Regions from separate parts of the Bradyrhizobium sp. USDA 3315 genome, predicted to be linked through region 3. Evidence: predicted binding sites of a transcription regulator. Region 3 holds the regulator's gene; each other region holds the start of a gene.
What was found. The regulator HrcA, encoded in region 3, represses chaperone genes, less so after heat shock. The targets are predictions, from matches to a motif close to GTTAGCACTCNCNNNNNGNGAGTGCTAAC.
Positions count from the first base shown of each region.

Region 1: a site for HrcA is predicted at 2,624-2,652, ahead of ACVIYL_RS35655 (co-chaperone GroES). Genes of this name have one in related genera too.
Region 2: a site for HrcA is predicted at 1,600-1,628, ahead of ACVIYL_RS25420 (co-chaperone GroES). Genes of this name have one in related genera too.

Region 1 covers NZ_JBSRYP010000001.1:7,576,366-7,580,729, reverse strand. Annotated here, with positions in the region: gene ACVIYL_RS35660 (alpha/beta fold hydrolase) at 1-2,403, shown strand, start outside; gene ACVIYL_RS35655 (co-chaperone GroES) at 2,683-2,997, shown strand; gene groL (chaperonin GroEL) at 3,075-4,364, shown strand, end outside.
Region 2 covers NZ_JBSRYP010000001.1:5,470,594-5,474,957, forward strand. Annotated here, with positions in the region: gene ACVIYL_RS25410 (conjugal transfer protein TraG) at 1-894, shown strand, start outside; gene ACVIYL_RS25415 (CopG family transcriptional regulator) at 900-1,346, shown strand; gene ACVIYL_RS25420 (co-chaperone GroES) at 1,662-1,976, shown strand; gene groL (chaperonin GroEL) at 2,123-3,769, shown strand; gene ACVIYL_RS25430 (IS1182 family transposase) at 3,985-4,364, opposite strand, start outside.
Region 3 covers NZ_JBSRYP010000001.1:1,960,522-1,964,885, forward strand. Annotated here, with positions in the region: gene ACVIYL_RS09030 (helix-turn-helix domain-containing protein) at 1-171, shown strand, start outside; gene ACVIYL_RS09035 (VOC family protein) at 240-665, shown strand; gene grpE (nucleotide exchange factor GrpE) at 715-1,320, opposite strand; gene hrcA (heat-inducible transcriptional repressor HrcA) at 1,486-2,574, opposite strand; gene rph (ribonuclease PH) at 2,745-3,458, shown strand; gene rdgB (RdgB/HAM1 family non-canonical purine NTP pyrophosphatase) at 3,470-4,105, shown strand; gene hemW (radical SAM family heme chaperone HemW) at 4,092-4,364, shown strand, end outside.

The DNA.
Region 1 (4,364 bases), 5.6 Mb from region 3:
GCGGCAGCCGAGGGTCGGTTCGAGGCCTTGCGACGCGCCGATGTTGGCCCGCTGATCGGACGCGAACACGAACTCGCTCTCCTCCTCGACCGCTGGGAGATGGCCAAAAGCGGCGAGGGTCAGGTCGTGCTGCTATCCGGCGAGGCCGGCATCGGCAAGTCTCGGATCGTCCTTGCACTCCGTGAGCGTCTCCGAAACGAACCTCGCTTCCGCATCGGGTATTACTGTTCGCCCCATCATGCCAACAGTGCGCTCTGGCCCGTGGTCACCCAGCTCCAGAGGGCGGCCGGGTATCTCCGAGAGGATGCACCCTCATTAAAGCTCGAAAAGCTGGAGCGGCTTCTCGGCACGGCCGGCGAGTTCGGGGAAGACGCGGCGCTGTTGCTCGCCGAGCTGATGGGGCTGCCGCTCAGTGGAGGCTACGCGGCGCCAGGAGGGACGCCGCAAGAGAAGAAGGCGCGGCTCTTTGGCATACTCTTGGCACAGATGGAGGGGCTTTCGCGGCAGCGGCCGATGCTCGTCGTCCTGGAGGACGCGCATTGGCTCGATCCCACGTCGGCGGAGCTGTTCGAGCGAATTGTGGACAGGATCCGGGTTCTGCCAATCCTTCTCGTCACAACCTTGCGGCCTGACGTGCCGACGTCTTGGACGAATTTTCCGCACGTCACATTACTCAGTCTCAACCGCCTCGGGCGGCCAGCATCCCGAACGCTCATCCAGATGGCGGCGGGTGAACGGTCGCTTCCGCCAATCGTGATCGAAGCCATTCTCTCCCGTACGGAGGGTGTGCCTCTGTTCGTCGAGGAATTGACGAAAGCGGTCATCGAATCGGCGATCTGGAAGACAACGGCTGGCGGCAGCGATCTCGAGCTCGCCGGACCACTTCCGCCGCCGGCCATTCCGGCGACGCTGCAGGATTCGCTCATGGCGCGTCTCGACCGCCTGGCTCCGGCACGCGAGGTAGCACAGATCGCCGCCTGCATCGGTCGGGAGTTCGATGAGGACGTCGTCAGGGCGGTCGCCGGATATCCCGAGGCGCAGCTGGCGGCGGCGCTTGGTCAGCTCTGCCAGGCGGGACTCATCCAACGACGTGGGACGCCGCCCCATCATACGTACAGCTTCAAGCACGCGCTTGTCTGCGACGCGGCCTACGCCACCTTGCTCAAATCGTCCCGTCAGCAGCTGCATGCGCGCGTCGCACAAGCGATCGAGCGGTTGCGGCCAGAGATCGCGGTGGGCCAGCCCGAGATCGTCGCCCATCATTTTATTGAAGGCGCACTGCCCGACCAGGGGGCAATTTATCTGATGGCCGCCGGTCGGCTGGCAAAGGCGCGGCATGCTGTCAAAGAAGCTGTATCCCAACTTGAAACGTGCCTGCAGCTTACGACCCGTCCTCGAGGGGATGCAGCGCCGCCCGCCCGGCGCATCGAGCACGAGTGCCTCCTGATGCTCGGTGACTTGGCCGGCGTCGACGACGACCTTGATGGAGCGAACGCCTACTACGAGCGCGCCATGGCGCTTGGCGAGACCGACGCTGACCGCGACCGCGCGCGCAAGTGCATTCATCGTGCCAAGTACGCAGTACGGGAGGGTGCACGCCTCGTCTTCTACGAGCACGGCAGCGGCGAGCCGACCGTCGTTTTCATAAATCCGATCGTATACGGGCTTGCGACCTTTGAGCCGATTCTCGAGCAGCTTTGCCAGGAATTCCGTGTCATCACGGTCGACTGCCGGGGTGCCGGACGATCCGGCCCTCTCGTGCGTCCTTACTCAACCCTCCAACACATGGAGGACCTCCGCGCGATCATCCACGCGGTCGCCGCCGCCCCAATCATCGGCGTTGACATCTCGCGCGGCTCAAACCTGCTCATCCAGCTTACTCATAGGCACCCGGAACTCGTCGGAAAGATCGTGACGGTGGGCACGCCGATGATTGGAACGCTGCCGAACGGGCGTCCGGTTTTTAACCCGGATTACACAGCGCTTCGTCAGGACGCCTATGCGCGGGGCGCCGTTGAGGAACTAGTTCGCTTGCAAACACGGTATGTCTACAGCGAGCCAGATACCGACGAGCTACGGCGGATGGCCTCCGAGCGCATGTGCAGGTTGCCGATTGAGACGATCCTTAGCTTCTACGATCCGGACCCAGGCATGGACATCGCGCCGCTGCTCGAATCGATCGCCGTCCCAACCCTCGTTACCCACGGCCGGGAAGACCGGCTCGTCACATGCGATGCCAGCGTATTCATCGCGTCTCGCATTGTCGGCGCGCAGCTCTATCTCTTCGACGGCAGGGGACACAACCCGATGTTCTCGGCTACGGACGAGTTTTGCGATGTGCTTCGCAATTTCATTCGGACAGGACGCGCGGAAAGAACGTTTCGAGGATCGGCGGCGGCGTGAACCAAGTCTCAAACAACTGCCTGGCCGCGCAGAGCATGAGCGGCGCCCGAATACCCGAACGTCACTGACGCGCAGCGAATGTCTCAATTGGGACTTGGCGGGGAGGGCAGCTGTTGGCGCAAAGCGGTCATTCTGCCGGACCCACACGTCTTTGAACGGCGAACAGGCGACATGGGTTGAAGCCCTTGCGCCCAAGTGTCACTGGCCTATGTGAGGAGCGGCGAGCACTCGCTCATTGCGACTGCCAGCCCAGCACTACAAGAAGCAAAGGAGGATCGCATGAAATTCCGTCCGCTTCACGACCGCGTCGTGGTCAAGCGCATCGAGGCCGGACAGAAGACCGCAGGCGGCATCATCATTCCCGACACTGCCAAGGAAAAGCCCTCCCAGGGCGAAGTCATCGCCGTTGGCCCGGGTGGCCGCGACGAGAGCGGCAAGCTGATTCCGATTGATATCCAGGTCGGCGACCGCGTGCTGTTCGGCAAGTGGTCGGGCACTGAAGTCAAGATCGACGGCCAGGAGCTGTTGATCTTGAAGGAGAGCGACATCATGGGCGTTGTTACCGACGTCGCCGGCTCCAAGAAGGCGGCCTGACGCCGACCGCCGCTGACGCTCACCCCTGCGCTGCCTCGGCAAGGTGAGAGACGAATTTCAATTCTGGGAGGAAAAATATGTCAGCTAAAGAAGTCAAATTAGGCGTCGATGCCCGCGACCGCATGTTGCGCGGTGTCGACATCCTCGCCAATGCGGTGAAGGTCACTCTCGGTCCGAAGGGCCGCAACGTCGTCCTCGACAAGTCGTTCGGCGCGCCCCGCATCACCAAGGACGGCGTTGCCGTCGCCAAGGAGATCGAACTCGAGGACAAGTTCGAGAACATGGGCGCGCAGATGGTGCGGGAGGTGGCGTCGAAGGCGGCGGATGTTGCCGGCGACGGCACCACCACCGCGACCGTGCTGGCCGCCGCGATCGTGCGTGAAGGCGCCAAATCGGTTGCCGCCGGCATGAACCCGATGGATCTGAAGCGCGGTATCGATCTCGCGGTCGAGGCCGTTGTTGCGGATCTGGAAAAGAACTCGAAGAAGGTTACCTCGAACGAGGAGATCGCCCAGGTCGGCACCATTTCGGCCAACGGCGATGCCGAAGTCGGGAAGTTCCTTGCGGACGCCATGAAGAAGGTCGGCAATGAGGGCGTGATCACGGTCGAGGAAGCCAAGTCGCTCGAGACCGAGCTCGACGTCGTCGAGGGCATGCAGTTCGACCGCGGCTACATCTCGCCCTATTTCGTCACCAACGCCGACAAGATGCGCGCTGAAATGGAAGACGCCTACATCCTGATCAACGAGAAGAAGCTCTCCTCGCTGAACGAGCTGCTGCCGCTGCTCGAGGCCGTGGTGCAGAGCGGAAAGCCGCTGGTCATCGTCGCTGAAGACGTCGAAGGCGAGGCACTCGCTACCCTCGTCGTCAACCGCCTGCGTGGCGGCCTGAAGGTCGCGGCCGTGAAGGCCCCGGGCTTCGGCGATCGCCGCAAGGCCATGCTGCAGGACATCGCGATCCTGACCGGCGGCCAGGCCATCTCGGAAGACCTCGGCATCAAGCTCGAGAACGTGACGCTCAACATGCTCGGCCGCGCTAGGAGGGTGATGATCGACAAGGAGAACACCACGATCGTCAACGGCGCCGGCAAGAAGGCCGACATCGACGCCCGCGTTGCCCAGATCAAGGCGCAGATCGAGGAGACCACCTCGGACTACGACCGTGAGAAGCTGCAGGAGCGTCTCGCCAAGCTCGCAGGCGGCGTCGCGGTGATCCGCGTCGGCGGCGCGACCGAGGTCGAGGTGAAGGAGCGCAAGGATCGCGTGGATGACGCGATGCATGCGACCCGTGCGGCCGTCGAGGAAGGCATCGTTCCGGGCGGCGGCGTCGCCCTGCTCCGTGCCTCCGTGCATCTCAAGGGCATCCGG
Region 2 (4,364 bases), 3.5 Mb from region 3:
GTCGTGCCGCCCTCCGACATCAACCGGACCAAGCCGCTGATCCGTCTGATCCTCAACCAGATCGGCCGGCGTCTCACGGAGGACCTGCAGGCCAAGGCAAAGCGCCACCGGCTGCTCCTGATGCTCGATGAGTTTCCCGCGTTGGGGCGGCTGGATTTCTTCGAGTCGGCGCTGGCGTTCATGGCAGGATATGGACTGAAGGGCTTTCTGATTGCCCAATCGCTGAACCAGATCGAGAAGGCGTACGGCCCGAACAATTCGATCCTCGACAACTGCCATGTCCGCGTCAGCTTCGCCACCAACGACGAGCGCACCGCCAGGCGTGTCTCCGATGCCTTGGGTACCGCGACCGAAATGCGCGCCATGAAGAACTATGCCGGCCACCGATTGAACCCGTGGCTTGGTCATTTGATGGTCTCCCGGCAGGAAACGGCCCGGCCGCTGCTCACCCCAGGCGAAGTCATGCAACTGCCACCGACGGACGAGATCGTCATGGTTGCGGGCGCTCGGCCGATCCGGGCGAAGAAGGCGCGCTATTACGACGACGCGCGCCTCCTGCAGCGCATTCTGCCGGTGCCGGCACTCACTGTTCCCAACCAGGGGCGGCCGAATGATTGGACGGGCCGGCCAGTGCCGCCGAAAGCGGAAATCGGCAATGCCGGCCCGATGACCGCGACCGAAGATGACGATCCGACCGGATCCGAACGCCGCCAGCAGCCCGAGCTCAGCCGCGTGACGCTGGTCGAGAGGAGGGCGCCGATCGAGAACGAGTTCGAAGCCGATCCCGTCGATGATGCGGACGATGAGGCCGTCCGCAACAGCCGCATAACCCGGATCATGCGAGGCGTAGCGCGGCAGGTCTCGCTGGACTCCGGCGATGGCATGGAGCTGTGACCGCCATGACCGTCCGCAAGAAGAAGATCCAGATTTCGGTCTACCTCGACCCGGCCGTTATGACGGCGCTGACGGACTATGCCGCGCGCCGAGACCAACCTCAATCGCTGATCGCTGAGGCCGCGATCGCCTCCTTTCTGTCCCCGGATGCGGCCGAACGACGGGAGGCGGTGATCGCGAAGCGCCTCGACCAGCTCGATCGCCGCATGATCCGGCTTGAGCGCGACGTCGGCATCGCGGTCGAGACGCTTGCCGTGTTCGTCCGGTTCTGGTTGACCACGACCCCGGCATTGCCGGAGCCGGCCGCGCAAGCCGCGCGCGCCAAGGGAGGTGAACGCTACGATTCCTTCGTCACCGCACTTGGCCGCAGGCTCGCCAGGGGACCGAAGCTCCTGCAGGAGATCGCGGACGACCTCGGTGGCGACGATCATTCGGGCCAGCCACGCTCCTAGGTCTGTACCTGTGAATTTGTGGGGTGCGCGACGATGGCGTGTCCGCCTAGGTGTTTAGTCCCGTCCGCACCGAAGTCGTGTGGCGGTGCAATAAGTCGCGACGGCCCAGATCGGACACAGACACTGCTGGCGGCCTATTGCTTCGCCCGCCAGCGATCGCCGCGGGCATTCTCCTTCGAGAGACCCAATTTGCAGCCAAATATCGCAGGCGGACGCTCTTGCGCCCAACTGTCACAGGTATAAGTGAGCTGCGATTAGCACTTGCTCATTGTGGGTGCGAATCCCGAGATTGCGCACAAGGCCAGGGAGGATCGCATGAAATTCCGTCCGCTTCACGACCGCGTCGTGGTCAAGCGCATCGAAGCTGAAGAGAAGACTGCTGGTGGCGTCATCGTTCCCGACTCGGCCAAGGAAAAGCCCTCGCAGGGCGAAGTGATCGCCGTCGGCCCGGGCGGCCGCGACGAGAGCGGCAAGCTGATCCCGATTGACCTTCAGGTCGGCGACCGCGTGCTGTTCGGCAAATGGTCGGGCACCGAAGTCAAGATCGACGGCAAGGAGCTGTTGATCATGAAGGAGAGCGACATCATGGGTGTTCTCACTGGCACCTCCGCCAGCAAAAAGGCCGCTTAAGCCGTACGCCCGCTCTCTTGAGGAGCAGGCGCTGCCGGCGTCTCGAAAGATGAGGCCAAGAGCCAACTGTCTCGTTCTTCGAGACGCCCGCTTCAAGAGCAAGCACTTCAGGACGAGGAGCAGAGATCAACTCAGGGGAGACAGACATGTCAGCCAAAGAACTCAAATTCGGCGTCGATGCCCGCGACAAGATGCTGCGCGGCGTCGATATCCTCGCCAACGCGGTGAAGGTCACCCTCGGTCCGAAGGGCCGCAACGTGGTGCTCGAGAAGTCGTTCGGCGCTCCCCGCATCACCAAGGACGGCGTCGCTGTCGCCAAGGAGATCGAGCTCGAGGACAAGTTCGAGAACATGGGCGCGCAGATGGTGCGCGAAGTCGCCTCCAAGTCCGCTGACGCGGCCGGTGACGGCACCACCACCGCGACCGTGCTCGCGGCCGCGATCGTGAAGGAAGGCGCCAAGTCGGTCGCCGCCGGCATGAACCCGATGGACCTGAAGCGCGGTATCGACCTCGCGGTCGAAGCCGTCGTTGCGGACCTCCAGAAGAACTCGAAGAAGGTCACCTCGAACGAGGAGATCGCCCAGGTCGGTACCATTTCGGCCAACGGCGATGCCGAAATCGGCAAGTTCCTCGCCGACGCCATGAAGAAGGTCGGAAACGAGGGCGTGATCACGGTCGAGGAAGCCAAGTCGCTCGAGACCGAGCTCGACGTCGTCGAGGGCATGCAGTTCGACCGCGGCTACATCTCGCCCTACTTCGTCACCAACGCCGACAAGATGCGTGCCGAGTTGGACGATGCCTATATCCTGATCAACGAGAAGAAGCTCTCCTCGCTGAACGAGCTGCTGCCGCTGCTCGAGGCCGTGGTACAGAGCGGCAAGCCGCTGGTCATCGTCGCCGAGGACGTCGAAGGCGAAGCCCTCGCCACCCTCGTCGTCAACCGCCTGCGTGGCGGCCTGAAGGTCGCGGCCGTCAAGGCTCCGGGCTTCGGCGATCGCCGCAAGGCCATGCTGCAGGACATCGCGATCCTGACCGGCGGCCAGGCCATCTCGGAAGACCTCGGCATCAAGCTCGAGAACGTCACGCTGCAGATGCTCGGCCGCGCCAAGAAGGTGATGATCGACAAGGAAAACACCACGATTGTCAGCGGCGCCGGCAAGAAGGCCGACATCGACGCCCGCGTTGCCCAGATCAAGGCGCAGATCGAGGAGACCACCTCGGACTACGACCGTGAGAAGCTGCAGGAGCGTCTCGCCAAGCTCGCAGGCGGCGTCGCGGTGATCCGCGTCGGCGGCGCGACCGAAGTCGAGGTGAAGGAGCGCAAGGATCGCGTTGATGACGCGATGCATGCGACCCGTGCGGCTGTCGAGGAAGGCATCCTCCCGGGCGGCGGCGTCGCCCTGCTCCGTGCCTCCGAGCACCTGAAGGGCCTGCGCACCAAGAACGACGACCAGAAGACCGGCGTCGAGATCGTGCGCAAGGCGCTGTCGGCTCCGGCTCGCCAGATCGCGGTCAACGCCGGCGAGGACGGCTCCGTCATCGTCGGCAAGATCCTGGAGAACAAGACCTACAATTACGGCTTCGACGGCCAGACCGGCGACTATGCCGACCTCGTCAAGAAGGGCATCATCGACCCGACCAAGGTCGTGCGCACCGCGATCCAGAACGCCGCCTCCATCGCGGCACTCCTAATCACCACGGAAGCCATGGTCGCCGAGCTGCCGAAGAAGAACGCACCCGGCGGCATGCCAGGGGGTGGTGGCATGGGCGGCATGGGTGGTGTGGACTTCTAGGTCCAAAGTTCAGCGTTCAAAGAAAGAGAGGCCCAGCATCGCCGCCCGGCTTTTCTGTACTGGTTATATGTCGGACACGAATCGTGCCGGTCGCTGGGCGAACCACTTCCGGTCTGGCCCGATGACCGAACGACCTCAGAGGTGGTCCGGCCTTCGCGTTTGGGTCTTGGTCGTGTAAAAACGCCAGTCCCGAGGCAGTCGGGACTGGATTGGTGTCATGCCGCGATCGCAGCCATCAGCGGCTTGATCCCGACGATGTTCATGACCCGTGTCAGATTGTAGGCCAGGACGGAGAGCGCCATTTCGGCCGCCACTTTCGGAAGCGTTTTGGTGAGGAAGTGTGTCGCTCCCATGCGGGCCTTCATGGTGCCGAACGGATGCTCGACAGTTTCGCGGCGCTGACGCATGGCGTGCGGGCTTGCATCAAGGCGCTGCTGCACAGCCTCGAGCAGATGCTCATGCTCCCATCGCGTAATCCGCCGTTCTGACCCAGGCGTGCATTGGGTCTTGAGCGAACAGCTTTGACAGGCCGTGGTCCAGTAGCGCCGCAGCACCTTGCTGTCTTCTTCATTCGTATAGCGATAGGATAGCCGCT
Region 3 (4,364 bases):
GCAGCGCTTGGCTGGGCGGGGATCGCGGCGGAAAGCGGCTATGCCGACCAGGCCCATCTCGCCCGCGAGTTCGTCGAATTCGCAGGCGAACCGCCAACCGCCTGGGCGCGCCGCCGGGCGCTGACCGACCGCCGGCTGGTTCACGCCGGCGATGGGCTGGCGGACTGGTAACAAACCTTCAAGCCGACGCCGCGTTGCCTCGTGCAGGATGGCGCCGTCAGCCAAGGAGGTGAGCGACCATGACGCACGACATCGAACCGCCCCGCATCTACCCGACCCTGCGCTGCAAGGACGCCGAGGCGATGACCAATTGGCTCACGACGGTGCTTGGGTTCACCGAACACGTCGTCTACCGCGATGGCGGCGTGATCCATCACGCCGAGCTCGCCTATGGTTCCTCGATGCTGATGCTGGGCCAGAGCCGCGACGACGCATATGGCAGGCTGGTCGGCGACCTCGACAACCGCCGCACCGACTCGATCTATATCGCGGTCGACGATCCCGACGCGCTGCACGCGAAGGTCAAGGCTGCCGGCGCCAAGATCGAGATGGAACTGCGCGATACCGACTATGGCAGCCGCGACTTCGCCTGCCGCGATCCGGAAGGAAATCTCTGGAGCTTCGGCACCTATTGGCCGAAGGCACACGAGAAGCCGCGACCGTGAGCCCGCGCAATCCGCGAGCTCACAAACGCGCAGCCGGGATCGGGATGGATCAGGCGGTGATGTCGGCGGTCGGGGCGGCCTTGGCGCCGCCCTTGGAGACGCCGACCAGTGCCGGGCGCAGGATGCGCTCGCCGATCATGTAACCGGCCTGCACGACCTGCACCACGGTGCCCGACGGCACCGACGGATCAGGCACCTCGAACATCGCCTGCTGGAAGTTCGGATCGAACTTCTCGCCGATCGGGTCGAACTTCTTGACGCCGTTCTTCTCCAGCGCGTTGAGCAGCGAACGTTCGGTCAGCTCGACGCCTTCGATCAGCGCCTTCAGGCCGGGATCGGCGGCTTCCTTGGTCTCGGCTGGCACCGCATCGAGCGCGCGCTGCAGGTTGTCGGCGATATCGAGCACGTCGCGGGCAAAGCCGGTGATGCCGTAGGCCTTGGCGTCGGCGACCTCGCGGCGGGTGCGCTGGCGGAGATTCTCCATCTCGGCCAGCGTGCGCAGCGTCCGGTCGCGCGCCTCGGCGAGTTCCTTGGTCAGCGCCTCCGCCGATCCGGCCTCGGGCTCGTCAGGCATGATGTAGGGTTTCGAGACCACGGGCTCACCCGTCGGCGCCGAATTCTCGGTGTTGTCATTGGCCCGGTTCGGATCGGTCATGGCTTGCCTTCTCGAAAACTCGCGTCGGTTCAAATCTTGGGGATTGCTTGCCGGGATATCGTGCTTTGGGCGGCGAAAATCAAGCGCAACATACCGGTCTCGGGAACTGGGATCTCCGGCTTGGGTGAAGAAAACCCGTCAAATGAAAGCGAAATCGCCCTCCGGTCAGCCGCCCAGCATCTTGCTGACGATGCGCGCGGCATAATCGACGGTCGGGATCACCCGCGCATAGTTCAGCCGCGTCGGTCCGATCACGCCGAGGACGCCCACGATCCGCCCCTGGGCGTCGCCGTAGGGCGCGATGATGGTCGAGGAACCCGACAGCGAGAACAGCTTGTTCTCCGAGCCGATGAAGATCCGCACGCCCTCGCCGCGTTCGGCGCGGCCGAGCAGATCGATCACGCCGCGCTTGGTTTCGAGATCGTCGAACAGCGATTTGATGCGCTCGAGATCGTCGAGCGCATGCAGATCCTCGAGCAGATTGGCGTGACCGCGCACGATCAGCTGGCGGTCCTCGCTCTCGCCGCCGGACCAGCTCGCGATGCCCGCCGCGACCACCTTTTGCGTGAGCTGATCGAGCTCGGCGCGGTTTTGCGTCAATGCCGTCTCGAGCTCGAGCCGCGCTTCGGCCAGCGTGCGGCCACGGATCCGCGCATTGAGGAAGTTGGTCGCTTCGGTCAGGGCCGAGGATGGAACACCCGGCGGCAGCGCCAGGACGCGGTTTTCGACCTGGCCGTCTTCGCCGACCAGCACGACCAGCGCCTTCTCCGGCTCCAGCCGCACGAACTCGATGTGCTTCAGCCGCGCATTCGACTTTTGCGTCAGCACCACCGCCGCGGCACGGGTCAGCCCCGACAGCCGCGTCAAGGCTTCGCCAAGCGCGGCCTCGACGGATTGCGCGCGGCCGACGGCAGCGAGCTGGGTCTGGATCGACTGACGCTCGGCCTCGGTGAGGTCGCCGACCTGCATCAGCGCATCGACGAAGAAGCGCAGCCCGAGTTCGGTCGGTAACCGGCCGGCGGAGGTATGCGGCGCATAGATCAGGCCGAGCTGCTCGAGATCCGACATCACATTGCGGACCGAGGCCGGCGACAGCGGTAATGCGATCAGGCGCGAGATGTTGCGCGAACCGACCGGCTCGCCGGTCGCGAGATAGCTTTCGACGATTTGACGAAAAATGTCGCGCGAACGCTCGTTGAGCTGGGCGAGCCCGGCATGCGGCGCGATCAGGCCAATCGGATCGTGGTGAGTCACACTCTAGTCCCTCACAATTACTGCATAATTTGTCGATCCGGGAGGCCGATGACAAGCATGCATTCGGTCCCCTCGTACCGGACCCTGCCGGGGCCGAAAACCCTTGCCGCTGCCCCTTCCCGCTCCTACAAGCACGGCCAGCCAATTTTCTCGGATTTCTGGAGGATTTCATGCGGCCAAGCCGCCGTGCACCCGATGAACTGCGTCCCGTGTCGCTGGAACGCGGCGTCGTCAAATATGCCGAGGGTTCCTGCATGGTGAAGTTCGGCGACACCCATGTGCTGGTGACCGCCACGCTGGAAGAGCGGTTGCCGCCGTGGCTGAAGGGCCAGGGCCGCGGCTGGGTCACCGCCGAATACGGCATGCTGCCGCGTGCCACCCTGGAACGCACCCGCCGCGAGGCCTCGGCCGGCAAGCAGGGCGGCCGGACGGTCGAGATTCAGCGGCTGATCGGCCGCTCGCTGCGCGCAGCCGTCGATCTCGAGGCACTCGGCGAGCGCCAGATCACGGTCGATTGCGACGTCATCCAGGCCGACGGCGGCACCCGCACCGCCTCGATCACCGGTGCCTGGGTGGCGCTGGCCGACTGCATCAACTGGATGAAGACCCGCAACATGCTGAAGACCAATGTGTTGCGCGACAATGTGGCGGCGATCTCCTGTGGCATCTACCAGGGCACGCCGGTGCTCGATCTCGACTATGCCGAGGATTCCGAAGCCGACACCGACGCCAATTTCGTCATGACCGGGGACGGCCGGATCATCGAGGTGCAGGGCACCGCCGAGAAGACGCCGTTCTCGGAAGGTGAATTCCTGGCGCTGATGGCGCTGGCGCGCAAAGGTGTCGCGCGTCTGGTCGACTTGCAAAAGATCGCGGTGGCGTAGTCAGATTGGTCATGCACCGCCGAATCACCGGAAGGCTCGTCATCGCCACCCATAATCCCGGCAAGCTTGCCGAGATGCGGGAACTGCTGGCGCCGCATGGCGTGGAGGTGGTGTCGGCCGGCGAGCTCGACCTCGCCGAGCCCGAGGAGACCGGCGACAATTTTCGCGCCAACGCGGCGATCAAGGCGATCGCGGCAGCGAAGGCGGCCGGACTGCCAGCCTTCGCCGACGATTCCGGCCTCGTGGTCGACGCGCTCGACGGCGCGCCCGGGATCTACTCGGCGCGCTGGGCCGGCGAGGGCAAGGATTTCATGGCGGCGATGACGCGGATCGAGCGGCTGCTGCAGGAGCGCGGCGCCACCGCACCGGACCGGCGCAAGGCACACTTCGTGTCGGCGTTGTGCGTGGCCTGGCCCGACGATCATCTCGAGGAGGTCGAGGCGCGCGTCGATGGGACCCTGGTCTGGCCGCCGCGTGGCACTGCCGGCTTCGGCTACGATCCGGCCTTCCTGCCCGACGGCTACACGCGGACCTTCGGCGAGATGACCAGCATCGAGAAGCACGGCCTGCCGCCGCTCGGGCTCGGCCTGTCGCATCGCGCCCGCGCCTTCGTGAAGCTCGCGGAGATCTGCCTTGAGCCACGCTGACCGAGAAGCCTTCGGCGTCTACGTGCACTGGCCGTTCTGCCTGTCGAAATGCCCGTATTGTGATTTCAACAGCCACGTGCGGCATGCGCCGGTCGACGAGGAGCGTTTCGTGCGCGCGTTCGCCCGCGAGATCGAGACGACAGCCGCGCGCGTGCCGGGGCGGCAGGTGTCGTCGATCTTCCTCGGCGGCGGCACGCCGTCGTTGATGCAGCCGCAGACCGTCGGTGCCGTGCTTGATGCGATCGGCAAGCACTGGCAG